DNA from 3 places in the Enterobacter sp. RHBSTW-00994 genome. Region 2 is predicted to be linked to each of the others. Evidence: riboswitches for the same ligand, from Rfam matches in the RefSeq annotation. Region 2 holds a riboswitch; each other region holds the start of a gene.
What was found. Region 2 has a riboswitch for thiamine pyrophosphate ahead of thiC (phosphomethylpyrimidine synthase ThiC). Riboswitches for the same ligand answer to the same signal wherever they lie in the genome.
Positions count from the first base shown of each region.

Region 1: linked by a shared signal. The riboswitch ahead of thiB (thiamine ABC transporter substrate binding subunit) and the one ahead of thiC (phosphomethylpyrimidine synthase ThiC) in region 2 are both predicted to bind thiamine pyrophosphate.
Region 3: linked by a shared signal. The riboswitch ahead of thiM (hydroxyethylthiazole kinase) and the one ahead of thiC (phosphomethylpyrimidine synthase ThiC) in region 2 are both predicted to bind thiamine pyrophosphate.

Region 1 covers NZ_CP056199.1:757,614-767,714, forward strand. The annotation lists gene thiP (thiamine/thiamine pyrophosphate ABC transporter permease ThiP) at 1-1,027, opposite strand, end outside; gene thiB (thiamine ABC transporter substrate binding subunit) at 1,003-1,986, opposite strand; TPP riboswitch at 2,018-2,121, opposite strand; gene sgrR (HTH-type transcriptional regulator SgrR) at 2,158-3,813, opposite strand; gene sgrT (glucose uptake inhibitor SgrT) at 3,902-4,054, shown strand; gene HV346_RS03630 (sugar efflux transporter) at 4,178-5,356, shown strand; gene nrfB (cyclic di-3',5'-guanylate-activated glycosyltransferase NrfB) at 5,777-8,011, shown strand; gene HV346_RS03640 (tetratricopeptide repeat protein) at 8,008-10,101, shown strand, end outside.
Region 2 covers NZ_CP056199.1:225,624-235,724, reverse strand. The annotation lists gene purH (bifunctional phosphoribosylaminoimidazolecarboxamide formyltransferase/IMP cyclohydrolase) at 1-554, shown strand, start outside; gene purD (phosphoribosylamine--glycine ligase) at 570-1,862, shown strand; gene HV346_RS01110 (DUF1481 domain-containing protein) at 1,902-2,594, opposite strand; gene hupA (nucleoid-associated protein HU-alpha) at 2,606-2,878, opposite strand; gene HV346_RS01100 (YjaG family protein) at 3,065-3,655, opposite strand; gene nfi (deoxyribonuclease V) at 3,698-4,369, opposite strand; gene hemE (uroporphyrinogen decarboxylase) at 4,378-5,442, opposite strand; gene nudC (NAD(+) diphosphatase) at 5,540-6,313, opposite strand; gene rsd (sigma D regulator) at 6,410-6,907, shown strand; TPP riboswitch at 6,961-7,082, shown strand; gene thiC (phosphomethylpyrimidine synthase ThiC) at 7,163-9,058, shown strand; gene thiE (thiamine phosphate synthase) at 9,058-9,699, shown strand; gene HV346_RS01065 (thiazole biosynthesis adenylyltransferase ThiF) at 9,686-10,101, shown strand, end outside.
Region 3 covers NZ_CP056199.1:3,113,566-3,123,666, forward strand. The annotation lists gene fbaB (class I fructose-bisphosphate aldolase) at 1-6, opposite strand, end outside; gene HV346_RS14995 (nucleoside permease) at 259-1,536, shown strand; gene HV346_RS15000 (ADP-ribosylglycohydrolase family protein) at 1,533-2,537, shown strand; gene HV346_RS15005 (PfkB family carbohydrate kinase) at 2,534-3,493, shown strand; gene HV346_RS15010 (GntR family transcriptional regulator) at 3,467-4,213, opposite strand; gene thiD (bifunctional hydroxymethylpyrimidine kinase/phosphomethylpyrimidine kinase) at 4,256-5,056, opposite strand; gene thiM (hydroxyethylthiazole kinase) at 5,053-5,823, opposite strand; TPP riboswitch at 5,859-5,956, opposite strand; gene HV346_RS15025 (hypothetical protein) at 6,551-7,012, shown strand; gene HV346_RS15030 (diaminobutyrate--2-oxoglutarate transaminase) at 7,325-8,701, shown strand; gene HV346_RS15035 (aspartate aminotransferase family protein) at 8,720-10,101, shown strand, end outside.

The sequences.
Region 1 (10,101 bases), 530 kb from region 2:
CCCCGGCAGCCAGCGCAATGCGCAGAGAGGTCCACAGGGCTTGCCAGAGCACAGGTTGCCATAATACGGACAACATGTTCAGGTTCAGACCATCGGCAACAACCGCCATCAGTGGCGGCAGCAGGAGCAATAATGCCAGCGTAATCAAGGCGGTATCGGTAATGCGGCTGTACAGACAATCCTGCGGATCGCGCCAGCCTGCTATTTGATTACTGCCCGGAGGAATCGCTTTACTTAAGCGCTGGCTCAGTAGCACCAGCCCCAGACAACAGACCATTTGCACCATGGCCAGCAATGCGGCCCGTCCTGGATCGTAGTCGTAGCTCAGTGCCTGATAGATTGCCAGCTCAATGGTGGTTGCCTGGGGGCCGCCGCCGAGCGAGAGGACTGTCGCAAAACTGGCAAAGCAGAGCATAAAAATAAGTGCAGCGACGGGGGGGATTTGTCGCCGCAGCCAGGGCCATTCGACAAAACGAAAGAACGGCCAGCCGCGCATTCCGAGCTGTGCTGCGAGCTGGCGCTGTTCACCGGGGATATTTTCCAGCGCCTGCAAAAAGAGCCGTGTTGCCATCGGCATATTGAAAAAGATGTGTGCCAGCAGGATGCCTTTCAGACCGTAGGGCGAAAAGGTCCACTCCAGTCCGAGAAGGCTGAACAGTGAGGCCAGCCAGCCCTGACGCCCGTAAACACTCAAAATACCGAACACCGCGACGAGCACAGGAAGGATCAACGTCATGGCACACAGACGCAACAATGCCTGTCGGCCAGGAAAATGTCGTCGGTAGAGCGCGCGAGCCAGAAAGATCGCCGGAACGACGGACAGCAATGCGGAGAGAAAAGCCTGCCAGAAGGAAAAACGGATGACATGCCAGAGATAGCTATCATGCCAGAGGGAGACAAGATCGCGCTCTGGCGCGTTTAACCACAACGCAAGGAATGCACCCAGGCTGACCGCCACCATCAGGATGGCGGCGAGCAGCCCAGGGACTAACCAGCCGGGGATTAACGGCTGACGGCGCGTTGCCATTCACTTACCCATGCAGCACGCTGCGCAGCAACCTGCTGCGGTGTAAATTCCAGTGAGGTTTGCGGTTTGGTCAGTTGATCAAAACCGGCAGGCAGCGTCACATTGGTCACCGGATACATCCAGTTGCCCGTTGGGATCGCATTCTGGAACGCAGGAGAAACCATAAACTTCAGGAACTTTTCGGCCAGTTCAGGCTGTTTGCTGGCGGTGGTACGCGCAGCGACTTCTACCTGCAGGTAGTGTCCTTCAGCAAAATTGGCGGCAGCGTAGTGGTCTTTCTTCTCAGCAATAATGTGATAGGCCGGGGAGGTGGTGTAGCTCAGCACCAGGTCACTTTCTCCTTTCAGGAACAAACCATAGGCTTCGCTCCAGCCTTTCGTGACGGTGACGGTTTTGGCCGCCAGCTTCTGCCAGGCTTCCGGTGCTTTATCGCCATACACTTTTTGCATCCACAGCAGCAGACCAAGCCCCGGTGTGCTGGTACGCGGATCTTCATAAATCACGCGCCATTTTTGATCGCTTTCAACCAGCTCTTTCAGGCTTTTCGGTGGGTTTTTCAGTTTGTTTTTGTCATACACAAACGCAAAATAGCCATAGTCGAAAGGCACGAAGGTATCGTTTTTCCAGCCGCCAGGAACGCTGACGGCATCGGTTGCTACGCCGCTTTTGGCAAACAGTTTGGTTTGTGAGGCGGCATCAAGCAGGTTGTTATCCAGGCCGAGGACGACATCGGCTTTGCTGTTTTTTCCTTCCATCCGCAGACGGTTGAGCAAGGAGACACCATCTTCCAGCGCCACGAACTTCAGCTCGCAGTTGCAGTCCGCTTCGAAGGCTTTTTTGACCACCGGGCCAGGACCCCAGTCGGCAGAGAAAGAGTCATAGGTGTAGACCGTCAGGACGGGTTTTGCGACAGCAGGCAGTGCGAAAAGCACCAGCAGGGGAAGAACTTTTTTTAACACTTTGCACCTCAGAGTTGAGTGGCAAAGGATTTTGAGCGACAGCCTCAAATCCCTTCGCCGGCGTTATCCGGATCAGGTTCGACGGGTATTATCTCAGCGCACATCAGCAGTGATGCAGCACCCCGTTGAGAACGGCGGTATTGTAATGATTTGGTGAAAATTACGAAAGTATTATGGTTCTGGTGGCGCAAACCAGGCCGATTTGAAGTCAAACCAGCCCAGGGTGTTCATGCGCAAACCACGCATACTTCGCTGGCCCTGGATCATCAGCCAGTGGTGAATGAGTGGCACAATTGCCTGTCCGGCAAGTAACTGCTGACACCAGGACGCCAGATTCATCTCGCCTGCGCGCCACTGCGCGGCATCCTGCTGCCAGTCGCGATCGATGCAGTGCTGGATCAGCGGAACTTCATACAGATGCGAAAACAGCGAGAAATCAAGCGGCAGGGTGAAGTTGGCGCTGTTCAGCCAGATATCGCTGATGATGTCACCGCGATGCCATTCATCATAGTCGACTTCCTGGATCTCCAGCTTGACGCCTTCAGCCGCCAGCAGTTTGCTCATGATTCTGGCTATGAAGCGGTGCTCGACGTGCTCGCGGTAGTAACTGAGGGTGATGGATTCCAGCCCAGCGGGTTTTTCACTGCTAATCGGGCGAGCATGATGCCAGCGGGGAAGTAATCCATAGGCCGGGAACCAGTAAGTCTGGTACTGCTCTTCGGCATGGTAAATCAGGTTTGCAGGAGCCAGAATGTGGCTCACCCATCGGCGAACATCCACGTTTGCACCGCGATGGGTCCGGGCATCAAACAGCAGATAGTAGCAGCCCTCTTCAAGGCGGCTCTCTACGGCTTTTTCCCCTGTTGTGGGGCCTTCTATTGTCAGACCAACGCTGAGTTCTTCGCTGATGTCCGGTAGCACCCAGACGTTCACTTCGTCGATCAGCGCCCGGTAGCCAAAATAGTCATCGAACGCCCGGATCTTCAACTGGTTATTATTGTTGCGTGATACCGAGTATGGCCCTGTGCCAATCGGCAGGCTGGCGAAATTATTCAGAGACCCCCATTCGGCCGGCAAGATCATGGATGGCACATAGCCAAGCAGCCAGGGCAGCCATTTATCGGGTTGGGATAACTCAATATCCAGCGTCCAGGCTGTAGGTGAGTGAATATGTAAAATGTGGGAATAAAGCGGCAGTTTGCGGGCACGCTCAAGCGAGGCAATGACATCGCTCATTTCCAGTTCACGGCCATGGTGGAAATGGATGCCTGGACGAAGAAAAAAGCGCCAGTGGAGTGGGGTAAGTTGTTGCCAGTGGTGCGCAATATCCGCTTCCAGTTCCCCGTTTTCCTCATTTATGCGCGTCAGCCCGCTGAAGATCTGGCGAGCCATGTGCGTTTCAGAGCGGCGTAATGCCGTACCAGGCAACAGATTTTTCATCGGACGGTAGTAGAGCACCCGCAGGATGTGGCGTCCCTGGCGAAAGCTGCGGCCAAGATGAGACACCAGCATCTGGCGTACAGCCGCCTTGTCGCCAACCAGTTGCACCAGTTGATCGATTCTGTCCTGCTCCAGCAGATCCTCTGCTCGTTGTTGCTGAAGCGCCAGCCCGGTATAGAGGAAGGTCAGATGCGAGCGTTTGCCGCGCCCCGCTTCGGCTTCCCAGTTCAGCCAGCCCTGCTGCTGCATGGTGTTGAGCAATGTACGCATATGTCGGCGGGAACAGTTCAGCAGTTCGGCCAGCTCGTTTAGCGTGGTGTCCTGTGATTGCCCCTCACAGCACTGCCAAAGGCGGATAAATTGTTGTTGCAGACGACCGGACGGCATAAAAGGGGAACTCCTGACAAAAAATCAGCAATTTATTAATCCCTATATTAAGCCAATAATTCTTCCCGATGAAGCGAGGAGGTAAATTATGAAGAGGTCTACCGCACGTCAGTTTTATCAGCAGTATTTTTCAGCGACAAAGGGAGTGTCCTGGCTGGCCCGCCGGTGCGCAGAACAGCGGCTGAAAATGTTGGAGGATCTGATGCAGTGGGATGTTACGAAACCGACCTCTTCTCGCTAACTCGCCTCGATCATGTGTGACTGAGTATTGGTGCTAATCACCCGCCAGCAAAATGTTTTTGCTGGCTTTTTTCGTTTATTATTCCACCCACTTTTGAATCGCTTTCTTCATAAGGATTTGCGCATGCTCTGGTTGATGACAATGGGGCGACGCCTGAACGGCGTCTATGCCGCTTTTATGCTGGTGGCCTTTATGATGGGCGTGGCTGGGGCATTACAGGCTCCGACGCTCAGCCTGTTCCTCAGCCGTGAAGTCGGTGCGCAACCTTTCTGGGTTGGCCTGTTTTACACCATCAACGCGATTGCCGGGATCCTGGTCAGCCTTGGGCTGGCGAAACGATCGGATAGCCGTGGGGATCGCCGTAAGCTGATTCTGTTTTGCTGCGCGATGGCGGTAGGAAATGCGTTGCTGTTTGCTTTCAACCGCCATTACCTGACGCTTCTTACCTGCGGCGTGTTGCTCGCCTCGTTGGCGAATACCGCAATGCCGCAGCTTTTCGCGCTGGCCCGTGAATACGCCGATAATTCTGCGCGTGAAGTGGTGATGTTCAGTTCGGTAATGCGTGCGCAACTCTCACTGGCATGGGTTATTGGCCCGCCGCTGGCGTTTATGCTGGCGTTGAATTATGGCTTCACCATGATGTTCTCCATTGCGGCGGGGATTTTTGCCATCAGTCTGGCGCTGATTGCCTTCGTGTTACCCTCGGTGGCGCGGGTGGAACAGACAGCAGATAAGCCGATAACTCAGGTGAGCGGCTGGAAAGATAAAAACGTTCGCATGTTGTTTATCGCCTCTACGCTGATGTGGACTTGCAACACCATGTACATCATTGATATGCCGCTGTGGATCAGCAGCGATCTGGGGCTTCCGGACAAACTTGCTGGGATATTGATGGGAACGGCTGCCGGGCTTGAGATCCCGGCGATGATTCTGGCGGGTTACTACGTCAAACGTTTTGGAAAACGCCCGATGATGGTGATTGCCGTCGCCGCAGGTGTAGTGTTCTATCTCGGGTTAATTTTCTTCCACTCACGTGAGGCGTTACTGGTGCTGCAACTGTTCAATGCGGTCTTCATTGGTATCGTCGCCGGGATCGGCATGCTCTGGTTCCAGGATCTGATGCCCGGAAGAGCGGGTTCTGCAACCACGCTCTTTACCAACAGCATCTCAACGGGCGTTATTCTGGCGGGGGTTATTCAGGGAGCATTGTCCCAAAGCTACGGTCATTCGGCGGTGTATTGGGTGATTGCGGTGATATCCGTTGTCACACTGCTGCTGACCTGCCGTGTCAAAGATGTGTGATAGACACGTTTTTTGAATATAGCCTGGCTGACGGAAGCATATTGTTTCCGTCATTTTCTCAGGTGTTATGAAATAGATACATGAGAAACAGCCTAAGTGTGTATGGCACACAGAATTGAGCCGCTTTAATTAATCGCTTGTTGCACTTCTGAGATCAATAAAATACTATTTTTGTGATGTAAAATATCGCCCCATTATTGATATTTTTACCTTACTGTTCAACGGACTGACGGTGAAAACTGTTGCTGGCGCACCTGCAAGAGTACGCTATTATGGTCTACGGACACACCCCAGACGGCGATGGATATGCCAGTGAAAAGTCATCTCTGCTGCCTATGAATTTCTTTAAAAAACCGCAGTTTAGCCTTCATTTATGTTGCTATTTTGCCACTCATTAACAAATTATAATCGGTAAACACGATGAATTCGTTCGTGGATATTTTTTCCGCCTATCTTTATGGTCTTAAATTTGTTGCAATTACGCTTGCCATAATGATGTTAATCAGTGGCTTAGATGATTTATTCATCGATATTGTCTACTGGTGTCGTCGCCTTTTCAGGCTATTAACGGTATATCGTCGCCACCCGCGCATGGATTATCGCGAGCTGTATAAGCCCGATGAAAAACCGCTGGCGATTATGGTTCCAGCATGGAATGAAACCGGTGTGATTGGCAATATGGCTGAACTGGCGGCAATGACGCTGGACTACGAGAATTACCATATCTTCGTGGGTACTTATCCAAACGATCCAGATACTCAGCGAGATGTGGATGAAGTCTGCGCCCGTTTTCCGAATGTGCACAAAGTCGTGTGTGCCCGGCCTGGCCCCACCAGTAAAGCGGATTGCCTGAATAATATTCTCGACGCCATTACCCAGTTTGAACGCAGCGCGAATTTCACCTTTGCCGGCTTTATTTTGCATGATGCGGAAGATGTTATTTCGCCGATGGAGCTGCGTTTGTTTAACTATCTGGTCGACAGAAAAGATCTTATCCAAATCCCTGTCTATCCGTTTGAACGTAGCTGGACGCATTTTACCAGCATGTCCTATATCGATGAATTCGCCGAACTCCACGGTAAAGATGTACCGGTGCGTGAGGCCATCGCTGGTCAAGTTCCCAGTGCAGGTGTAGGGACATGTTTTAGCCGTCGTGCGGTAATGGCACTGCTGGCTGATGGTGATGGTATTGCTTTTGATGTACAGAGTCTTACCGAAGATTACGACATTGGCTTCCGTCTGAAGGCCAAAGGGATGACGGAAATCTTTGTACGTTTCCCGGTGGTGGACCCTTCTCAGGAAGCCAAACGTCCACGCCGGTTTTTACAGAACGTCCGTTGGTCGTCCGTGATTTGTGTGCGGGAATATTTTCCGGATACCTTTACGACCGCCATGCGCCAGAAATCACGCTGGATCATCGGCATCGTTTTCCAGGGATTTAAAACCCACCGCTGGGCTGATAGCCCTACGCTTAACTACTTCCTGTGGCGAGATCGGAAAGGAGCGATCAGTAACTTCCTGAGCTTCTTTGCCATGATCATTATGATCCAGCTGGTGATGCTGCTGATTTACCAGCGGTTGTGGCCAGATGCCTGGCAGTTCCTCTCTATTTTCACGGGTGGGCCCTGGTTAGTGACGCTGCTCTGGATTAACTTCGGTCTCATGGCTAACCGAATTCTCCAGCGCGTGATTTTTGTGACAGCCTATTATGGCCTTACGCAAGGTTTGCTGTCCGTGTTGCGTTTGTTCTGGGGCAACCTGATCAACTTCATGGCCAACTGGCGTGCCCTGCGCCAGGTGATTCAGCATGGGGATCCGCGCCGCGTGGCATGGGATAAAACCACCCATGATTTCCCAAGCGTGACGGGCGAAAACCGCGCACTGCGTCCATTAGGGCAAATTCTGATTGAGCAGAAGGTGATTACCGAAGAACAGCTCGAAGATGCGCTGACAAACCGTATTTTGGGTTTACGTCTGGGCGGATCGCTGTTGATGCAGGGAATGATTACGGCGGAACAGCTTGCTGCCGCGCTGGCGGAGCAAAATGGTGTTAAAACCGAATCCATTGATGCGTGGGAGATTGATAAGTCGCTCATCGCTATGATCCCTGCTTCGGTTGCCTTGCGATATGCCGTATTACCCCTGCGCGTTGACGGTAATCTGCTGACGGTTGCCAGTGAGGATGGGATCGACCCGGTATCGCTGGCGGCGCTGGAGCGTAAAGTTGGGCATCAGGTGAATTATGTCATTGTGCCACGTGGTCAGGTGGTTACTGGCTTGCGCTACTGGTATGCACGTTATCGCAATCGGGATGACCGGGAGATGCTCCGCTCAGCGGTGACAAAAGGCTGGCTCACACCATCACAGGCTGATGACATCTGGCAATACTTCGTTCCTCGACAACTGCTCTTCGCTGAAGTGTTGACGACGCTCGGACATATCAACCACTCCGCAATGTCGGTGCTGTTGTTGCGTCATGAGCGAAGCGATATGCCACTGGGGGAATTCCTGGTGTCAGAAGGCGTCATTACGCAAGAGATGCTTGATCATGTTCTTGAATTACAAAAAGAACTTCAGGTATCCATGCGCGAGCTGTTGTTACGCGCCGGAATTAATGAGTCGCAACTGGATGAACTGGAGCAGGAACAGGCATGAACAGGGAACATGAAATCCGCATTGCACCGCGATTATTAACGGTACTGGTTGCTGCACTGCTCAGTAGCCCGGTGCTGGCGGAAAGCCAGATCACAGAGACTTCAGCCACCGCACTGGGGCTGAGTGATTATCGACACTTTGTGATTTATCCGCATCTGGAAAAGGCAGTACGAGCGCAAAAGAGTCAGGATGAACAGACTGCGCTCAAAGAGTTCCGCTACATCCATCAGCAACTTCCTGACAATGTGCCATTGACGCTGTACCTGGCTGATGCCTATCGCCATTTCGGGCATGATGAGCAAGCCCGTCAGGTGCTGACAGCGCAACTGAAACGCTATCCAGGCGATAAACGCCTGGTGCAGCGGCTGGAAGAGATCCCGGTTATTACCACCCCGGTGACGACGATTGAGCAACTGCTTGCACAGCAAAAAAGCTGTGATGCCGCACCTACTGCGCGTTGTCGGGCTGAGACGGGCCAAAATGCATTGAAGCTGGAACAGCTGGCAGTTGCCAGAGCGCAGTTGAACGATACCGCTTTTGCCGCTTCTGGCGAAGGACGTGAGCTGGAAGACGCGATTATACAGCGGGCGATTTACCTCAAAGTCTGGCCAGCGGCTGATGACATTTTTACCCGTAAACAGCAGCAAAACCGGTTGAGTGATGCCGAGAAAAAACAGTGGTTTGACGTACTGCTCGCCGGGAAACTTGACGATCGCCTGTTGGCTCTGCAATCGCAAGGTGTGTTTAGCGATGCCCAGCATCAACTGGATTATGCCGGTACGCTGGCCACGCGGGGTGATCGCGCGGCGTTGCAGCGTTACCTCAGGGAGAATAAGCCTCACTTCCAGGATGCCGCCCAGGAAAAACGCTGGCTGTACCTGATTTCCCGCTTCGGAAACGATCCGTATCAACTGCTTCGCCAGTATTCCCCACAGTTTCCGGCCAATGACATGCTGGAAGAGCGATTTGCTCTGAGTACCTCGAACCAGGATACGGCGGAAAGTATTCGCTTAGCACGCCAGATGTACCAGCGCGATCCCGGTAATCTTAAGCAACTTGATCAACTGACATGGCTGCTGATGCAGGCCAACCAGTCCCGTGATGCGGCGGTACTTTTGCTTCAGCGTTATCCTTTTGGTGGACAATCTCATGCAGCTGGACAGCTGATCGAACGTCTGGCGGGATTACTGCAGACCTATCCTGAGCTGATGACAGCCGCGCAGCGTGCGCGGCTGTCCGCGCCGCTGGCTACGGCATCTTTGCGCCAGGCACAAAGTCAGTTACCTGGGGTTAATCAGGATTGCGAGACGACACGTCGGCTGTTTGGGGATATGTCGGCTAATTATAATGCTGCGACATGGCGCAGCCTTGCCGGGTGCTACCAGCACGACAATCCTGGTATGGCGCTGCACGCGCTCCAGCAGGCGGAAAAACGTCAGCCAGATGCCTGGCAGCATCGCGCCGTGGCTTATCAGGCCTACGCTGTTGAGGACTATCCTGTCGCCATGCGTGCCTGGAAAGCGCTGAGTCTGGCGGACATGAAGAATGAAGATGTGATGGCGGCAGCCACCACGGCCCATGCGGCAGGGGATACGGCAAACCGCGACAAATGGCTTGATGAAGCCCAGCGCCGTGGACTCGACAATACCGAGGCCTGGTGGTGGTTACATGCCCAGCGTTTCCTGCCTTCGCAGCCTGAAAACGCCATCAGCGATCTTAGCCATGCGATTGCGATCCAGCCAACGGTGAAGGCGCTGCTTGCCAGAGCCGCGCTGTATCGCGAGCAGGGTAAAACGCAAACGGCTGTTGACGATTTGCGGCAGGCTTTGTCGATCGAACCCGCTAACAGCGACGCGCAGGCGGCGCTTGGCTATGCCCTGTGGAGCAACGGCGACTATGCTTCGTCGCGGGATATGCTCGAAACTGCGCTCAAGTCCACGCCTGATGATCCGCAACTGGTGCGTCAACTGATGTATGTGAATGAGCGTCTGGCCGATATTCCGCAGACCCAACAGTATGCCCGTGTGGTGGTCGATGATATTGATGCCAATGCGCAGATCAGCCCGCTGACGCCGGCGCAAAACCAGGAG
Region 2 (10,101 bases):
CATCCGCAACTGAAGATGCGCTGAACATCACCTCCGCTAAACAGAACGTGCGTGTTCTGATTTGTGGCCAATGGGCTGAACGTGCTCCAGGCCTGGACTTCAAACGCGTCAACGGCGGCCTGCTGGTTCAGGACCGCGATCTGGGTATGGTCACTGCGGGTGATCTGCGCGTTGTTACCAAGCGCCAGCCAACCGAGCAGGAACTGCGTGATGCGCTGTTCTGCTGGAAAGTGGCGAAGTTCGTGAAATCCAACGCCATTGTTTATGCAAAAGAAAACATGACCATCGGGATAGGTGCAGGCCAGATGAGCCGCGTCTACTCCGCGAAAATTGCCGGCATTAAAGCAGGTGATGAAGGTCTGGAGGTGAAAGGCTCCGCCATGGCGTCTGATGCGTTCTTCCCGTTCCGTGATGGTATTGATGCTGCTGCAGCTGTCGGCATCACCTGCGTGATCCAGCCGGGTGGTTCTATTCGTGATGATGAAGTCATTGCTGCAGCCGACGAACACGGCATCGCAATGATCTTCACCGATATGCGTCACTTCCGCCATTAATCCACGGAGCAGACAATGAAAGTATTAGTAATTGGTAACGGCGGGCGTGAACATGCCCTGGCCTGGAAAGCTGCGCAGTCTCCGCGAGTAAAAACGGTTTTTGTTGCACCGGGTAATGCGGGTACAGCGCTGGAACCTGCTTTGCAGAACGTCGCTATTGGCGTAACCGATATTCCGGCACTGCTGAGCTTTGCCCAAAACGAGAAAATCGATCTGACCATCGTTGGCCCGGAAGCGCCGTTGGTGATTGGGGTGGTTGATGCATTCCGTGCTGCGGGCCTGAAAATCTTCGGCCCAACAGAAGGTGCTGCACAGCTGGAAGGCTCTAAAGCTTTTACCAAAGACTTCCTTGCACGCCATAAAATCCCAACGGGTGAATACCAGAACTTCACTGAGGTTGAACCGGCACTTGCCTATCTGCGTGAAAAAGGCGCGCCGATTGTGATCAAAGCAGACGGTCTGGCCGCAGGTAAAGGCGTGATCGTGGCAATGACGCTCCAGGAAGCCGAAGACGCTGTTCAGGATATGCTGGCCGGTAACGCCTTTGGCGATGCAGGCCATCGTATCGTGATCGAAGAGTTCCTGGACGGTGAAGAAGCCAGCTTTATCGTGATGGTCGACGGTGAACATGTCCTGCCGATGGCCACCAGTCAGGATCATAAGCGCGTTGGCGATGCCGATACCGGCCCGAACACGGGTGGCATGGGCGCATATTCTCCTGCTCCGGTCGTCACGGATGAAGTCCACCAGCGCACCATGGAACGTATCATTTGGCCAACCGTCAAAGGTATGGCGGCAGAAGGCAACACCTACACCGGTTTCCTCTACGCCGGGCTGATGATCGATAAGCAGGGTAATCCTAAGGTTATCGAGTTCAACTGCCGCTTTGGAGATCCAGAAACTCAACCGATTATGCTGCGCATGAAGTCCGACCTGGTGGATCTCTGCCTGGCTGCCTGCGACGGCAAGCTGGACGAGAAAACGTCAGAATGGGACGAACGCGCATCACTGGGTGTGGTGATTGCTGCTGGCGGTTATCCTGGCGACTACAACACGGGCAATGAGATCCACGGTTTGCCGCTGGAGGACGTTGAAGGTGGCAAGGTGTTCCATGCAGGAACGAAGCTCTCTGACGACGATCGTGTTCTGACCAACGGTGGGCGCGTGCTTTGCTCTACGGCGCTCGGGAATACCGTCGCGGAAGCACAGAAACGTGCGTATGCCTTAATGGCGGATATTCGCTGGGACGGCAGTTTTAGCCGACATGACATTGGCTATCGTGCCATTGCGCGTGAGCAAGGCGAGTAATACCCCTAACCCTCTCCCTCAAGGGAGGGGGGATTTACCTCAAAAACTTTTCTCTGTTGGTTGCCAGGTACAGAAATCTTCGTTCGCCACCAGCAGCAGTTGAGAACCTTCCGGCGCTTCAAGCCACGCCACACTCACCTCAACCGACGAATGACGTTGCCGTCGGACAATATGCTCCATCGCCCAGGACTCAAGATCTGGCTTCACTGTTTGTCCTTCACACGTGGTCACTATGCCATTTGCATGCCAGCGCCCCTGACGCAACATGACTCGTCCCTGACGCAGGGCATCACTGGTCTGGCGAATTTGCTCTGCCCGGTATCGGTATAACGCAATTTGATCGCTGGAGAGTTGCTGCTTTTGACCATGGGTTTCACGCTGCATGAAGCTCAGTTCACCGTGATCATCAAAACGCACGCGGACATGTTCTGGGGTCTTGCTGTAGATATTCAGTTCAATCAGCGAAAGGGTATCGCCCTGCCAGCGGTATTCTGAGGTGGACGTATTACCGGTATGCCACGGACTGAATACTGAGAGAAGGTGGACTTCACCGCCTGAGTCTTTACGCCAAATCCGCACTGCCCCCTGATTATCAGCGTATCCGCTGGCGGTAAACGGTGGCAGAGAAGAATCATGGCTACAGGCTGACAGCAACAGTACGCCCACCAGCACGCGAACACCGCGCCAGACAGACAAAAGGGGCGTTGCCGCCCCTTCGTTAAAACTGTTCACTGCCACGCGTCTTACTTAACAGCGTCTTTCAGTGCTTTACCAGAAACAAATGCCGGCACGTTAGCTGCGGCGATTTTGATTTCTTTACCGGTCTGCGGGTTGCGGCCAGTACGCTCAGCGCGGTGGTTCACTTTGAAGGTACCGAAACCAACCAGTTGTACAGCATCGCCTTCTTTCAGAGACTCAGTAATAGCAGCCAGGGTAGATTCCAGAGCAGCTTTAGCCTGCACTTTAGACAGATCAGCCTTGTCCGCAATTACATCAATCAGTTGAGTCTTGTTCATAAGTTATCCTTTCAATGTGTTTATCGCTTGCTAAGCATCGAGTGCGACGAAAATGCCAAAAAAGCACTCTCCTGCATACACGCACCGATAGCCACTTTTTTTCGCCCCCCAAATGTAGACCAGACGGGGGGCAGAAGGGAAGAGTCGAGGTGCGACAAAACAGGCGTTAAATCACGTTTTGTTGTCTCATTGGTTAAAAATTATACCAATATTGCTCTCGCCGGCCTCACGTAAGTCCGCACGCAGGCCTTTAATCAGTTCAATATCGCGTTCTTCGCAGTCTGCAAGAAGTCGGAATATTTCCCACTGAATATCCCATTCTTGCTCTACTGCCGGGTTTGCCCGGAGCTCTTCGTCGGTCATTTCGCGACCTTCTTGCGTCATTTCCAGCATTGCAACGCTGGTAATTGATGCCTTACTCACTTCGATTGCATGTTCCAGTGTTTCGCCGCTCAGACGCGAATGAATCAGCTCGCTGAGTGCTACGCACGCATCGATAGCCGGATAGACACCATACACATCATAGTCATCCGCTGCCGGGATCGCCTCTTCCAGCTTTTCCAGTTGGGAATCAAAGTTCACTTTTGCATCTTTGACCGTCAGCGTTTCCCAAATTAGATCGAGAATACGGCGATAAATCTGACCTTCACCAAACTCAGTCTGCTTGCAGAACATCGCATAGTTCGGGTACATGCGCTCACACAGGCAGGCCATAAACGTGACGTGCTGCCAGCTTTCCAGCTTCTCAAGGCGCAGATGAATCGGGTTTTGTAACATGATGATGTCTCAGAATCGGAAATTAGCGGCAGTTTACCTGAATCACCGCTGAATTTCCTGCCAACGAATAAATGTCGGACGCTCTGATGCAACCGCATCAGCCCAGCGCGTCGGCTCCGGTAAACGATAGTTTCGGGTACAACGCTGTACCCATGCCAGAGCGCTATCCATACCAACACGGTGACCGATGGAGACAAAAAGCGGATTACAGCGTGCTTTGCTCCGCCATACCCACGCCAGTTGTTCACCTTTATCGATAAGCGGGGCCAGTGCTCCTTGTTCGGTCGGAAGTGGTTCAACTGCACCACAGAGGCGTTTTTTCGCGACCCCAATAGTGGGGACATCCACCAGCAGGCCAAAGTGGCTGGCGACACCTAGCCGGCGCGGGTGGGAAATACCGTGACCATCAACAAAGACCAGATCGGGTTTTTGTGAAAGTTTCTCCCACGCAGCAAGCAACGCGGGGTATTCACGAAAAGAGAGGAAACCAGGAATGTAAGGCAGCATGGTGGCAATGCGTGCCACTTTGTACTCCACCAGCTCAAGTGAGGGATAGCGTAACAGCACGATCGCCGCCCGCGTCACTTCGCCCCCCTGTTCAAAACCGACATCAGCCCCCGCGATCAATTGCGGAGGGTCTCTCTCCAGACAATCATGTCTGATCACGGATGACGCGAGTTCGATTTGCTCTGCGCGAAGCGACGCAAGATCCATACTACGTCCTACTGGTGATACTGGGCGGAAAGTCGGTGTACCGACTCTACAAACACGCCCGCATGTTCTGGTGGTACGTCCTGATGAATACCGTGGCCCAGATTGAAGACATGGCCTTCACCCTGGCCAAATCCAGCCAGAATGGTCGCTACTTCTTCCTCGATCCGCGCAGGCTGAGCATACAACATGGAAGGGTCCATATTGCCTTGCAGCGCGACCTTATCGCCAACCCGACGGCGGGCATCGGCGATATCGGTCGTCCAGTCCAGCCCAAGAGCATCACACCCGGTCGCAGCCATCGCTTCCAGCCATTGGCCGCCACCTTTGGTGAACAGCGTAACCGGTACACGGCGGCCATCGTTTTCGCGCAACAGCCCATCCACAATTTTGTGCATGTAGTGCAGCGAGAACTGCTGATAATCACGCCCGGTCAGCACACCTCCCCAGGTATCGAAAATCATCACCGACTGCGCACCTGCTTTAATCTGTGCATTGAGGTACAGCGTGACGCTCTTCGCCAGCTTATCGAGCAACGCATGCAGAACCAGGGGTTCGGCATACATCATCTTTTTAATCATGGTAAAAGCTTTACTGCTACCACCTTCAACCATATAGGTTGCCAGCGTCCATGGGCTGCCGGAGAAACCAATCAGCGGGACTTCGCCTTTTAGCTCACGTCGAATTGTACGAACAGCGTTCATCACGTAACCCAGCTCTTGCTCCGGGTCCGGGATTGACAGCTTATCCACATCGGCTTTGCTTTTTATCGGTGAACTAAAACGTGGGCCTTCGCCGGTTTCAAAATACAGCCCAAGACCCATTGCATCCGGAATGGTCAGAATGTCCGAAAAAAGAATCGCTGCATCCAGCGGATAACGACGCAACGGCTGGAGTGTCACTTCACAGGCCAGCTCTGCGTTTTTGCACAGTGACATAAAATCGCCCGCTTGCGCGCGCGTGGCTTTGTACTCCGGCAGATAGCGCCCTGCCTGACGCATCATCCACACAGGGGTGACATCAACGGGCTGGCGCAGTAGCGCACGCAGATAACGATCGTTCTTCAGTTCGGTCATTTTTGCAGTTCCTTAAGCGTTATGCCGCCAGTGTATACACAAAATCATTCAAAGTGGATCAAGCAGGCCATTTGAACGATAAAGCCGTTGCATCACATCATTCATACTCGGCCCGGCACATTGCGACGGTATCTTCTATCAGGCGACGCGCCACCGTACCTGGCGGAGGTAATAGCGGTAAATCGTCATAACGATACCAGTTCGCTTCCAGCAGCTCTTTTTGGTCGATAACAATCTCGCCGCTAGCGTAGTCAGCCATAAATGCCGTCATCAGCGATTGGGGGAATGGCCAGGGTTGCGAGGTCACGTAGCGCAGGTTTTTGACTTTGATACTGCTCTCTTCCATCACCTCACGCGCAACTGCTTGTTCCAGCGTCTCGCCCACTTCGACAAACCCCGCTAACACGGTATGCACACCGTTGCGATGACGGGTATGTTGGGCCAGCAAAATGGAGTCGTCACGCCGGATGGCAACGATAATGCACGGCGCAATTTGTGGGTAATAGCGCTCGCGACAGTGGCTGCACAGCATCGCCCATTCGGTTTTGCTTGAGTGCATGGTGTGACCGCAGTAGCCACAATATTTATGCGAACGATAAAATTCAGCCAGTTGCACAGCCCGGCCCGCTAACTGGAACAGGCCGACATCAAGATCAAGTACCTGGCGAACCGATCCCATCTCCTGACGTCGTGGCTGTTGGATCAACCACGCGGGATCGCCCTGCCATTCGCCGATCCTGAGTGCGCTTTGCCCCACAAGATCGAAATTTCCTGCCGCGCCATATGGTATTTCTCCGGCAGGCAACCATAATTTTTGTTCGTGGCTGATGAACCACCAGCCGCGATCCGATTTTTCAATAATACGATCCATATCTATTGCACTACCTTCGCTTCACTGACATGTTGTTAGCATTGTGATGACATTTTTGGGTGAGCAGCTTTAATTCTAAACCTTGCGGAGTCGAACATGTTAAACCAGCTAGAAAGCCTGACAGAGCGCGTTGGAGGAAGTAATAAACTGGTGGATCGCTGGCTACATGTGCGCAAGCATCTGCTCGTAGCTTATTACAATCTGGTCGGTATTAAGCCTGGCAAAGAATCCTATATGCGGCTGAACGAAAAAGCACTGGATGATTTTTGTCAGAGCCTGGTCGACTACCTGTCCGACGGCCATTTCAACATTTATGAACGCATTATCCGCGAAATGGAAGGTAGCAGCCCGTATTTAACAGCAACCAAGCTTTATCCGTTGCTGGAAGCCAATACCCAGAAAATCATGGATTATTACGATTCCACACTCGAAAACGCGATTGACCATGATAACTACCTGGAATTTCAGCAGGCGTTATCCGATCTCGGCGAAGCCATGGAAGCGCGATTTACGCTGGAAGACAAGCTGATCGCCCTCGTACTGGATAACAATTTGAAAGCCAGCAACGAAGATAACATCGCGCGGCCTGCTTGAGTTCTTAGTCGTTAACGAGTAGTTTACAAACACCGCTCCTGCACTGCAGGAGTGTTTTCTTGTCGGAGTGCCCAGTACTGATGTGTATACAGATGTACGGGCTGAGACCGTTAATTCGGGATCCGCGGAACCTGATCAGGCTAATACCTGCGAAGGGAACAAGAGTCAATCTGCTGTTGTATCGCCTTTGGGCGATCCTTCCTCTTGCTTCATCCGTCGTCTGACAAGCCATGTCCTTCACTTTTGGAATGAGCTATGTCTGCACCTAAACTGACCCGCCGCGAACAACGCGCGCAAGCACAACACTTCATCGATACGCTGGAAGGCACAGCGTTCCCGAACTCAAAACGTATCTATATCACAGGCTCCCAACCCGATATCCGCGTACCCATGCGCGAAATCCAACTGAGCCCAACGCTCATTGGCGGGACCAAAGATAATCCGCAGTTTGAAGAGAATGAAGCCATCCCGGTATACGATCCGTCGGGTCCCTACGGCGATACGGAGATCGCAATTAACGTTCAGCGCGGTCTGGCAAAGATGCGCCAACCGTGGATAGATGCCCGTAACGACAGTGAATCACTCTCCGATCGCAGTTCTGCTTACACAAAAGAGCGTCTGGCTGATGATGGCCTGGATGAACTGCGCTTTACAGGCCTGCTGACGCCAAAACGCGCGAAAGCAGGTAAATGCGTGACGCAGCTGCACTACGCACGCCAGGGCATCGTGACGCCTGAGATGGAATTTATCGCTATTCGCGAAAACATGGGGCGTGAGCGTATCCGCAGTGAAGTGTTGCGCCACCAGCACCCAGGCGAAGGTTTTGGCGCACGCCTGCCTGAGAACATTACACCGGAATTTGTGCGCAATGAAGTCGCCGCTGGCCGCGCCATTATTCCTGCCAATATCAACCACCCGGAATCAGAGCCAATGATCATTGGCCGTAACTTCCTGGTCAAGGTCAATGCCAACATTGGCAACTCAGCAGTGACCTCCTCCATCGAAGAGGAGGTGGAAAAACTGGTCTGGTCGACACGCTGGGGAGCCGATACCGTGATGGACCTGTCCACGGGCCGTTATATTCACGAGACCCGCGAATGGATCCTGCGTAACAGCCCTGTGCCAATAGGTACGGTTCCGATCTACCAGGCGCTGGAGAAGGTGAACGGGATCGCTGAAGATCTCACCTGGGAAGCTTTCCGCGATACCTTACTGGAGCAGGCCGAGCAAGGCGTTGACTACTTCACGATTCACGCGGGTGTCCTGTTACGTTACGTGCCGATGACCGCCAAACGCTTGACCGGAATTGTCTCTCGCGGTGGATCTATCATGGCAAAGTGGTGTCTGTCGCATCACCAGGAAAACTTCCTCTACGAACACTTCCGCGAAATTTGCGAAATCTGCGCCGCATACGATGTTTCACTGTCGCTGGGTGACGGCCTGCGTCCTGGCTCCATTCGTGATGCTAACGATGAGGCACAATTTGCCGAGCTGCACACTCTGGGAGAGCTGACCAAAATCGCCTGGGAGTATGACGTCCAGGTGATGATTGAAGGCCCGGGCCACGTGCCGATGCAGATGATCCGCCGCAATATGACCGAAGAGCTGGAACACTGCCATGAAGCGCCGTTCTACACTCTGGGGCCACTTACGACCGATATCGCTCCAGGTTACGACCATTTCACCTCCGGGATTGGTGCAGCGATGATCGGCTGGTTCGGCTGTGCCATGCTCTGCTACGTGACGCCGAAAGAGCATCTCGGTTTGCCAAACAAAGAGGACGTGAAGCAAGGGCTAATTACCTACAAAATCGCCGCTCACGCAGCGGATCTGGCCAAAGGCCATCCGGGGGCCCAGATCCGCGATAACGCCATGTCGAAAGCGCGCTTTGAATTCCGCTGGGAAGACCAGTTTAACCTGGCGCTAGATCCGTTCACCGCCCGCGCCTACCACGATGAAACGCTGCCGCAGGAATCAGGCAAAGTGGCACACTTCTGCTCCATGTGCGGGCCAAAATTCTGTTCGATGAAAATCAGCCAGGAAGTACGCGATTACGCGGCAGCCCAAACCATCGAAGTGGGTATGGCAGATATGTCAGAAAACTTCCGCGCCAAAGGCGGCGAAATCTACCTCAAAAAAGAGGAGGCGTAATGTATCAGCCCGATTTTCCCCCCGTGCCTTTCCGTTTAGGGCTTTATCCGGTGGTGGATAGTGTGGAGTGGATTAAGCGTCTGCTGGAAGCAGGCGTACGTACGATCCAGCTTCGCATCAAAGACAAACGGGATGAAGAGGTGGAGGCCGACGTGGTCGCAGCCATTGAACTCGGACATCGTTATGATGCCCGCCTCTTTATCAACGATTACTGGCAACTGGCGATCAAGCACAAGGCCTATGGCGTGCATCTCGGTCAGGAAGATCTGGAGACAACTGATCTCCGCGCCATTCGCCAGGCGGATTTGCGCCTTGGCGTCTCGACGCACGACGATATGGAAATTGATATCGCACTGGACGCCCGCCCATCCTATATCGCACTCGGTCACGTCTTTCCGACACAAACCAAACAGATGCCGTCAGCCCCTCAGGGGCTGGTGCAACTGGCTGGCCATATCCAGCGTCTGGCGGATTACCCTACTGTCGCCATCGGCGGGATCAGCCTTGAACGCGCTTCTGCTGTTCTGGCGACCGGCGTCGGCAGTATCGCCGTTGTCAGTGCCATAACCCAGGCTACCGACTGGCAAGCCGCGACAGCACAGCTCTTAGAACTGGCAGGAGAAGGCGATGAACGACCATGATTTTATGCGTTACAGCCGTCAGATCCTGCTGGATGACATCGCTATCGACGGCCAGCAAAAACTGCTCGCCAGCCGGGTGCTGGTTGTTGGTCTTGGCGGATTAGGCGCACCGGCGGCCCTGTACCTGGCAGGCGCTGGAGTCGGTACGCTGGTGCTCGCCGATGACGATGACGTACATCTGAGCAATCTCCAGCGCCAAATTCTCTTTACGACGGAGGATATCGACCAGCCTAAAGCGCATATCACCCGACAAAGGTTGAATCAGTTGAATCCTGATATTGACCTGATCGCAATTCAGGAGCGGCTAAGTGGGGAAAAACTGCAGCACGAAGTCGCGCTTGCCAGTGTGGTGCTGGACTGCACCGACAACATGGCAACGCGCCAGGCCATTAACGCCGCCTG
Region 3 (10,101 bases), 2.0 Mb from region 2:
AGTCATAGCGATGCTCCCGTAGGTTCCGACATCATGTCGGAGCATGTGATCCAGGCCCACACTTTTATGGGCAGAGTAAGCCTGGTACTGACTTAACAGATTTTCCAGCACCTGCGATCGTTTTCAGCACAATCTGCTGGCTCGATTCGTGTACAACAAAACTGTTACATCGATCAAACAATCACCACAAAGGTATTTAAAAGGTATTATTGAATGGTATGTTAAAGGAGTACCCTCTCTGACATGCAGGATTAAACAATGAAAACGAAAGTCCAACTGTCATTCATGATGTTTGTTGAATGGTTTATCTGGGGCGCCTGGTTTGTGCCCCTGTGGCTCTGGCTGAGTAAAAGCGGCTTTACCGCCGGGGAAATTGGCTGGTCTTATGCCTGTACCGCCATTGCCGCGATCCTCTCGCCAATCCTCGTCGGCTCGTTGACCGATCGCTTTTTCGCGGCACAAAAAGTACTGGCCGTCCTGATGTTCGCTGGCGCGATCCTGATGTACTTCGCCGCACAGCAAACGCAGTTCAGTACCTTCTTCCCGCTGCTGCTGGCCTACTCTCTGACCTATATGCCGACGATTGCATTAACCAACAGTATCGCCTTCGCCAACGTGGACGACGTGGAAGCAGACTTCCCGCGAATTCGTGTGATGGGCACGATCGGCTGGATTGCCTCGGGCCTGGCGTGCGGATTTCTGCCGCAAATGATGGGACACAGCGATATTTCAGATACCAATATTCCGCTGTTACTCACCGCCGCCAGCTCCGCACTACTGGCCGTGTTTGCGCTGTTCCTGCCCGACACCCCGCCGAAGAGTACGGGAAAACTGGATATCAAGGTGATGCTCGGCCTGGATGCCCTGATCCTGCTGCGCGATAAGAACTTCCTTGTGTTCTTCTTCTGCTCGTTCCTGTTCGCCATGCCGCTGGCGTTCTACTACATCTTCGCTAACGGCTACCTCACTGAAGTGGGCATGAAAAACGCCACAGGCTGGATGACGCTCGGCCAGTTCTCCGAAATCTTCTTCATGCTGGCACTGCCGTTCTTTACCAAACGCTTTGGTATTAAGAAGGTCTTACTGCTGGGTCTTATCACCGCAGCCATCCGCTATGGTTTCTTTGTTTACGGTGGCGCAGAGCAATACTTTACCTACGCCCTGCTGTTCCTCGGCATTTTGCTGCATGGCGTGAGTTACGACTTCTACTATGTGACCGCGTATATCTACGTGGATAAAAAAGCGCCAGTACACATGCGTACTGCAGCGCAGGGGTTGATTACGCTGTGCTGTCAGGGCTTTGGCAGCCTGTTAGGCTACCGCCTGGGCGGTGTAATGATGGAAAAAATGTTCGCATACAAAGAGCCAGTGAACGGGCTGACCTTCAACTGGGCCGGAATGTGGGCATTCGGCGGGATCATGATTGCCGTGATCGCCGTGTTGTTTATGCTGTTTTTCCGCGAATCGGATAAAGAGATCACCGCAATTGAGGTGGTTGATGGCGATACCGCGCTGACACAAGGGGAAGTTAAATGAAACAAGAACGTGTTCTCGGTGCTCTTTACGGGCAGGCCTTAGGGGATGCGATGGGCATGCCGTCGGAGCTGTGGCCAAGAAGCCGTGTAAAAGCGCACTTCGGCTGGATCGATCGCTTTTTGCCTGGACCGGCGGAAAACAATGCCGCCTGTTATTTCAACCGGGCGGAGTTTACCGACGATACGTCAATGGCACTGTGTCTGGCTGATGCCATTATCGAGTGCGACGGGCAGATCGACGCAGATGTTATCGGCAAACACATCTTGCGCTGGGCGCTGGATTTCGATGCCTTTAATAAGAACGTGCTCGGCCCGACGTCAAAGATCGCACTCAATGCGATCCGCGACGGTAAACCGGTCAGCGAACTGGAAAACAACGGTGTGACCAACGGTGCAGCCATGCGCGCTTCCCCGCTCGGTTGCCTGTTGCCTGCCACCCGCCTGGAACATTTTGTTGAGCAGGTGGCACTGGCCTCCAGCCCGACGCATAAATCCGATCTGGCGATCGCCGGTGCGGTGGTAATTGCCTGGGCGATATCACGCGCCATTGACGGTGAAAGCTGGCAAAACATCGTCGATGCCCTGCCGGGTATTGCGCGCTACGCACAGGAATCACGGACCACGACCTTTAGCGCCTCGCTCGCTGCCCGTATTGAACTGGCGCTCAAAACGGTGCGTGAGGCTCACGGTATTGAATCCGCAAGCGAAGGGGTTTATCAGCTTGTTGGGGCCGGAACCAGCACCATCGAATCCGTCCCTGCAGCTATTGCGATGGTCGAACTGGCAGGCACTGACCCTAACCGTTGTGCGATGTTGTGTGCCAACCTGGGCGGCGATACGGACACCATTGGCGCAATGGCAACGGCCATCTGTGGGGCACTACAGGGCGTGCAGGCTATTGACCCGTCGCTCAAGGAGGAACTCGATGCCGTCAATCAACTCGATTTTGGTCAATACTGCGAAAAACTGCTGCACTATCGGGAGCAAAGGGAGGGCGTATGAACCCGACACCATTTGACCAACAGCTGGCGACGCTGACAGCCCAGCGCCCGGTAACCGTTCTGGGCGCGGCAGTGATTGACGTGATTGCCGATGCTTACGCCCTGCCGTGGCGCGGGTGTGATATTGAGTTAAAGCAGCAAGGTGTCAATATTGGCGGCTGCGCGCTCAATATTGCTATCGCACTGAAGCGCCTCGGTATTGCGGCGCAAAATGCCCTACCCGTCGGACACGGTGTTTGGGCTGATATCATTCGTAATGCGATGGCAAAACAGGATCTACACAGTGCCGTGGAAGCCGAATCGGGTGACAATGGCTGGTGTCTGGCGCTGGTGGAGCCAGACGGCGAGCGTACGTTCATGTCATTCAGTGGCGTGGAGAACCAGTGGCAGCCGTCCTGGCTTGCTGCGCTTAGCGTTCCACAAAACAGTCTGGTCTATTTGTCGGGTTATCAACTGGCGTCACCTTGTGGTGAGTTGCTGACAAGCTGGCTGGAAGGACTACAGGAGGTCACCGCATTGATCGACTTTGGCCCACGCATTGCCGATATCCCCGATGCACTGATGGCGCGGCTAATGGCCTGTAAACCCATCGTGTCACTGAATCGCCAGGAGGCACAGATTGCGGCAGAACGGCTTGGCGTGGATGTTGAATCGTTGGGGGAAAAATGGCAGCAGCGTTTCGCCTCTGCGCTGATTGTTCGTCATGATAAAGACGGCGCTGCATGGTATAAGGACCAGGACACGGGTTATGTTCCGGCATTTCCTGCCACGGTGGTAGACACTATTGGCGCGGGTGACAGTCATGCAGGAGGCACGCTTGCCGGACTGGCTGCCGGATGGAGCCTGGCTGATTCCGTCAGACTCGGCAATGCGGTTGCGGCCTGGGTGGTCAGTCACCGTGGCGGTGATTGCGCTCCCCGACGTGAGGAGCTACTCCTCGCACACAAACACGTATAGATCGCTGCGACAGTAGCTGATGCTGTACTCAATGGGCCGGTGTTGTTGGTCAAGCGCCACTTGCTTGATCACCAGCACCGGTATTTTGTCGTCCATCTTAATGTGTGTCTGAAATTCGCTGTCCGGCATGCGGGCACTCACACGCGAGCGAGTTCGCTGCGGGAAAATATTCTGGCTACGGAAGTAATCGTACAGCGAAATGCCAATGGCATCTGGATCATGAATGAGTCCTGCCGGAACCCAGGACTCTTCAATTGAGACCGCATCATCATCCACGTAACGAATGCGTTTTAGCAAAAAGACGTCGCTTTCCGGCGCAACAGATAACTGGTTTGCCACCTCTTCCGGACACTTCACTACGCTTTTGTTGACCCACAGGGTATTGGGCTTTTTCCCGCGAAGTACGACCTGCTGCGAGAAACCACGCGCCTCTTTCAGTGAGTATTCAAAGATATTGTTGATTTGCGTACCGTAGCCACGGGCGCGGGTGACCACGCCCTCTTCTTCCAGCGCCTGCATGGCTTTACGTACGGTGATCCGCGACACGCCCGTCAACTGACTCAGATCACGTTCACCCGGTAAAATATTGCCGTGTTCAAGCCCCCCGCTGCGCACCGCGTTTTTTACCGTTTCGGCAAATTTCAGGTACAGGGGCGTGTTGTCTGGCGCGGCAATACGTTCGTTTAGTTGAGCAATTAACCGGGTATGCGCTTGTTCCATCTCTGTTTTTCTCAGGCCTGGCGATTTCTGCCAGTATACGGCTTACCACCATGCATGAAAATGGTGTACCGGTCCAATACCGTGACCGACTTCCAGAGAATCCGCTTTCGCCAGCGCGCAGGAGAGCCAGGTCTTGGCCTCTTGCACCGTATCCGCCCAGCTATCGTGGCGTGGGCGTAATGCCGCAAGTGCCGCCGATAATGTGCACCCCGTACCGTGGGTATTTTTAGTTTTCACACGTGGAGCCGTAAAACGCAGCGCGCCTTCCCGGGTGAAAAGCCAGTCCGGGCTTTCCGCATCATCAAGATGACCGCCCTTCATCAGCACGGCTTCGCACCCCATGGCGAGCAACGCATTCCCTTGTTCTTTCATTTCTCGTTCATTCTGCGCATGCGGCGTGCCAAGAAGCGCAGCCGCTTCCGGCAGATTCGGCGTGATCAGCGCCACCTGCGGCAACAGTTTTTTTCGTAGCGTATCGACTGCCGAGGCGGAAAGTAGCGGATCGCCACTTTTTGCCAGCATCACGGTATCCAGCACCACGTTCTGGACCTGATAACGCTTAAGTTGTTCCGCCACGGCTTCTACAATGTCGGTTTCCGCCAGCATGCCGATTTTGGTGGTATCAATGCGTACATCGCTAAATACCGAGTCCAGTTGCGCGGCAACAAAGTCTGGTTCAATGCGATAGACGGACTGCACGCCACGGGTGTTTTGCGCCACCAGTGCAGTGATCACCGAGCAACCATATGCGCCCAGAGCCGAAAACGTTTTCAGGTCAGCCTGAATTCCCGCCCCACCGCTGGGATCTGTCCCGGCGATGGTCAGGGCATTAATCCGTTTCATGCCTGATCCTCCAGATGATAAAGCGCATCAAGGAATGCGCTGGCAAAGCTGCCAGGCCCACGACATTGTGAGACAGCAACTGTCCCTGCCCGCTTCATATACCCACAGGCGGCCGCCACATTACCCAGCCTGTCGCCCGGAAGCGAACAGCTGGCAGCCACCACGGCAGACAGCGCGCATCCGGTTCCTACCACGCGGGTCATAAGCGGATCGCCGCCAGTGACAGCATGAGTTCGAAGCCCGTCGGTGATGTAATCCACCTCGCCGGTGACCACGACAATTGCATGAGTTTGCCGGGCCAGTGCCTGGGCCGCAGGCAAAGCACGGGTTGCCGTATCCGTCGTATCCACACCGCGTCCACCGGCACTCATTCCGGCAAGAGCGAGGATCTCAGATGCATTTCCCCGGATTGCCGCGGGCTTGAGCGTGAGAATTTGCTGGCAAAAACGGGTGCGGAAGGAAAGCGCCCCCACGGCAACCGGATCAAGCGTCCAGGGTTTGCCTGCAGCAACTGCGCTCTCTATCGCCCGGTGCATAGACTGTGCGCGAGGCGCGGTGAGTGTCCCAACGTTGATCAGCAGTGCATCGGCAATCGCCGCAAACTGTTCCGCTTCTTCAGCTTCAATCACCATCGCGGGAGATGCGCCGAGTGCCAGTAAAACGTTAGCGGTAAAGGTTTGTACGACATCATTGGTCATACAGTGAGTGAGTGGGGAACGGGTTCGGAATTGATGCAAAAAAGGTAAATCGAGCAGGTCAGGCTGCATGGTTTCGCTCCTGCCTTACGTGAAGAAGCGATGACCGGGAAGGCATCTGACTTCCCTACGCTGGCATTATCCAGATCAGGTATTACGGGTATTTCTCAGCCTTCAAAAAAGAAGAGCACCCCGAGTCAAAATGATGTAACAACGGCAGACTATGGTAAGCCACGGACAATAGCAAGCCCCATACCTCTCATTTTATTTGCATAATCCCGGCGCAAAACAATGACAATTTTCACGCTTTCTCTTAGAGGTGATTATTTTAAATGCAAACATTAAATGTTATTGATTTACGTGAGATTAAAAGCGCCACGCATCGTAAAAACACGCCTGAAGTACGTTCACGAAAATAAAATAACCTATAAATAACAAATAGTTATTTATTTTCAGCCAACAAGAATACGGTATTAGTTAATCATGTTAAATGTGATCTGCATCAAAATGGCAACTGTCACCATACTGGATAGTTGTCTCGCGTTACCATTGTCGCTACTAAAGAAACAGTGCTACACCTGATTTGCAGATACTGCGTAGCGATTATGTTATTTCTCATATCGTATAAATGATATTCGCTTTATGAAATTAATCATATTCAGTGCAATCGTTTCTTTGCTCCTGGTTGCTACAGGTTTTTTTATGGGCGTTATTTATTTCACAATAATAACTCAGTGCCAATAGTTATCGGGCAATGTATTTAATTTGCTCTCTATATTGTAATATTCAAGGTCATATAATGAAAAAGTTAATGATAATAGCGTTGGCTGTTTCAACGCTGGCAGGTTGTACCACGCAAGCCGATCGCCTGGCGAAATGCGAGGCTCAGGGAATCAGTCGCGATACATGCTATCTCGCAGATCAAAACCGCACAGCTGCCATTAATGCGGCGGCTGAAAAACAGGCATTAGAAAATGCGGCTAATGCCGTACAGCATGCCCAGGCCGCAAAGATTCATGATCCGCTTCGTGAGGCTTCTTTCTCAGCAAATGCCCTTAACGCCACCATTTCTAACGGATTTTTCACCGCAACAATCAATGGCAACAAAGCAACCGTAAAGCGCCTTAACGCGAATTTCTATGAAATTCATGGTTACGGCTATGTTATATCTCTAAGTCTTGATGAAAACGGTATTACAAATGCGTCCTGGAATAAGACAAAGGGCCGCGACAACGGCATTTTGCAGGTAACACAAAAATAAAGATATCAGGGAGGCGAACACCTCCCTGAACACCGCCATAAGGCACGATTTGTAACACTCTTTACCCTCGATTTACCCTCATAACGATAATGATATAACTCTTTGTTTTAATTTGACGAATAGGGTTGGTAACGCTTTTAAACTCTGAATAATCCCTTACTTGTGCTTCATGTAACAAAACAGTAAACAAATTAACCATTGAGCCCCATGAAAAAAGGCTCTATATTGGCGGCGTTTTTTCCATACCCCATCTGTTTTTTTAACTTTTTATTCAATCGTGGTACATAACGAAGCCGCGGTTGTAGGAGTGATATGATGACGGATAAAGTCCGTATTGACACCGTAGATGCCCATAAAAGCAACGAAACCTATCTGGCCCGTCAGGCCGAGTTTGAATCAAACGTCAGGAGTTATCCCCGCAAGCTGCCTTTAGCGATCACTAAAGCAGACGGCGTGTGGATCACCGATGCAGATAATAAAGAATACCTTGACTGTTTAGCCGGTGCAGGCACGCTTGCGCTTGGTCACAACCATCCTGATGTGCTGAAAAGCATCCAAAATGTCATTACCAGCGGCTTGCCGTTACATACATTGGATCTGACTACGCCGTTGAAAGACGCGTTTTCCGAATATTTGCTGTCTCTGCTGCCTGGTCAGGGCAAAGAGTATTGCCTGCAGTTCACCGGTCCATCCGGCGCAGATGCTGTTGAAGCAGCACTGAAGCTGGCAAAAAAAGTTACCGGCCGTAGCGGGATCATCAGTTTCTCTGGCGGTTATCACGGTATGACTCATGGCGCATTGTCCGTGACCGGCAACCTGTCTCCAAAAGAAGCGGTTGACGGTATGATGCCAGAAGTTCAGTTCATGCCTTACCCAAATCAGTACCGTTGCCCGCTGGGTATCGGTGGCGAAGCTGGCGTGAAAGCGCTGACCTACTACTTCGACAACCTGATTAACGACGTTGAAAGCGGCGTGCGCAAACCCGCTGCTGTGATCCTGGAAGCTGTTCAGGGCGAAGGTGGCGTGAACCCGGCTCCGGCTGAGTGGCTGCAGCGCATCCGTAAAGTGACACAGGAACACGGTATTCTGTTGATCCTCGACGAAGTGCAGGCTGGCTTTGCCCGTACTGGTAAGTTCTTCGCCTTCGAACACGCGGGTATTGAGCCTGACATCATCGTGATGTCTAAAGCCGTTGGTGGCGGTCTGCCACTGGCCGTTCTCGGCATCAAGAAACAGTTCGATGCATGGGCTCCAGGCCACCATACCGGTACTTTCCGTGGCAACCAGCTCGCTATGGCGACCGGTCTGACCACGCTGAAAATCCTGAAAGACCAGAACATTGCTGGCAAAGTTGCTGCGCAAGGCGAATGGCTGAAAGCACAGCTGGCTGAACTGCAAAAACGTTATCCAGTGATCGGCCACGTACGCGGTCTGGGTATGATGATCGGTATCGAGATCGTTAAACCAAACGAGCCAGCTGACCATATGGGTTGCTTCCCTGGTGATGGTGAGCTCTCCGCACTGATTCAGAAGAAGTGCTTCGAAGCCGGTCTGATTCTGGAACGTGGCGGTCGTAACGGCGTTGTACTGCGTCTGCTGCCGTCCCTGCTTATCAGCAACGATGAGCTGAAAATCTTCCTGGATAAATTCGAGCAGGCACTGCTTGCTGCGGGCGTTCGCCCGGTATAACCGGAGTTGTTGAATACGATGTCTGATTCAAACCCAATTTTGTTCTCGTCCGCCCAAAGCATTGAAGCTTACCAGCAGGCGATTGAACAAAGCACTCAGGCTGTTATGCAGTGGCTAAAACAGCCTGAGATGTACCAGGGCAAAACGGTCGCGCAGTTGCGCGACCGTATTAAGCTGGATTTCAACCCGAAAGGACTGGGCAACGAAGCGGCGATTGAACGCGCTGTTGAGTTCTTCCTGAAAGACAGTCTGTCCGTCCATCACCCGCAATGTGTGGCACACCTGCACTGCCCTAGCCTGGTCGTAAGCCAGGCAGCGGAAGTGCTGATTAATGCCACCAACCAGAGCATGGACTCCTGGGATCAGAGCCCGTCCGCAACCATTATTGAGATCAAACTGATCGAATGGCTGCGTACCCGTGTAGGTTATCAGGCTGGCGACGCAGGTGTATTCACCAGTGGCGGAACTCAGAGCAACCTGATGGGCCTGATGTTGGCTCGTGATGCGTTCTTTGCACGCCAGGGCCACTCCGTCCAGCAGAATGGTCTGGTGGGCGACCTGCGTAAGATCCGTGTACTGTGCTCTGAAAACGCGCACTTCTCCGTACAGAAAAACATGGCGCTGATGGGTCTGGGCTACCAGTCTGTCACGCTGGTGAAAACCGACGAGTTTTCACGCATGGACCTTAACGATCTGGCGGCGAAAATTGATCAGTGCAACGCTAACGGCGAACAGATTCTGGCGATTGTTGCCACTGCAGGCACAACTGATGCGGGGGCTATCGACCCACTGCGTGAGATTGCTGAGCTGGCAGCGAAGCAGAATATCTGGGTTCACGTCGATGCGGCCTGGGGTGGTGCGCTGCTGATGTCTGAGCAGTATCGTCACTATCTGGATGGCATTGAACTTGTCGATTCCATTACCCTGGACTTCCACAAGCAATTCTTCCAGACCATCAGTTGCGGTGCATTCCTGCTGAAAGAAGCGCGTCACTACGAGCTGATGCGCTATCAGGCGGCTTATCTGAACTCCGAGTTTGATGAAGAAGCGGGCGTCCCGAACCTGGTTTCTAAATCACTGCAAACGACGCGCCGTTTCGATGCGCTGAAACTGTGGATGAGCCTGGAAGCGCTGGGTCAGGAGCAATATGCGGCAATCATCGATCACGGCGTCACGCTGGCACAGCAGGTTGCCGCTTACGTCAACGATCAGGCTGCGCTGGAACTGGTGATGAAGCCACAGCTAGCAAGCGTGCTGTTCCGTTTCCGTCCGCAAGTACGGATGGACGATGCGAACATTGCATTACTTAATCAGAAGATTGGTGATGCGCTGCTGGAGTCGGGTCGCGCTAACGTGGGCGTGACGGAGCACAACGGCATAACCTGTCTGAAGCTCACCCT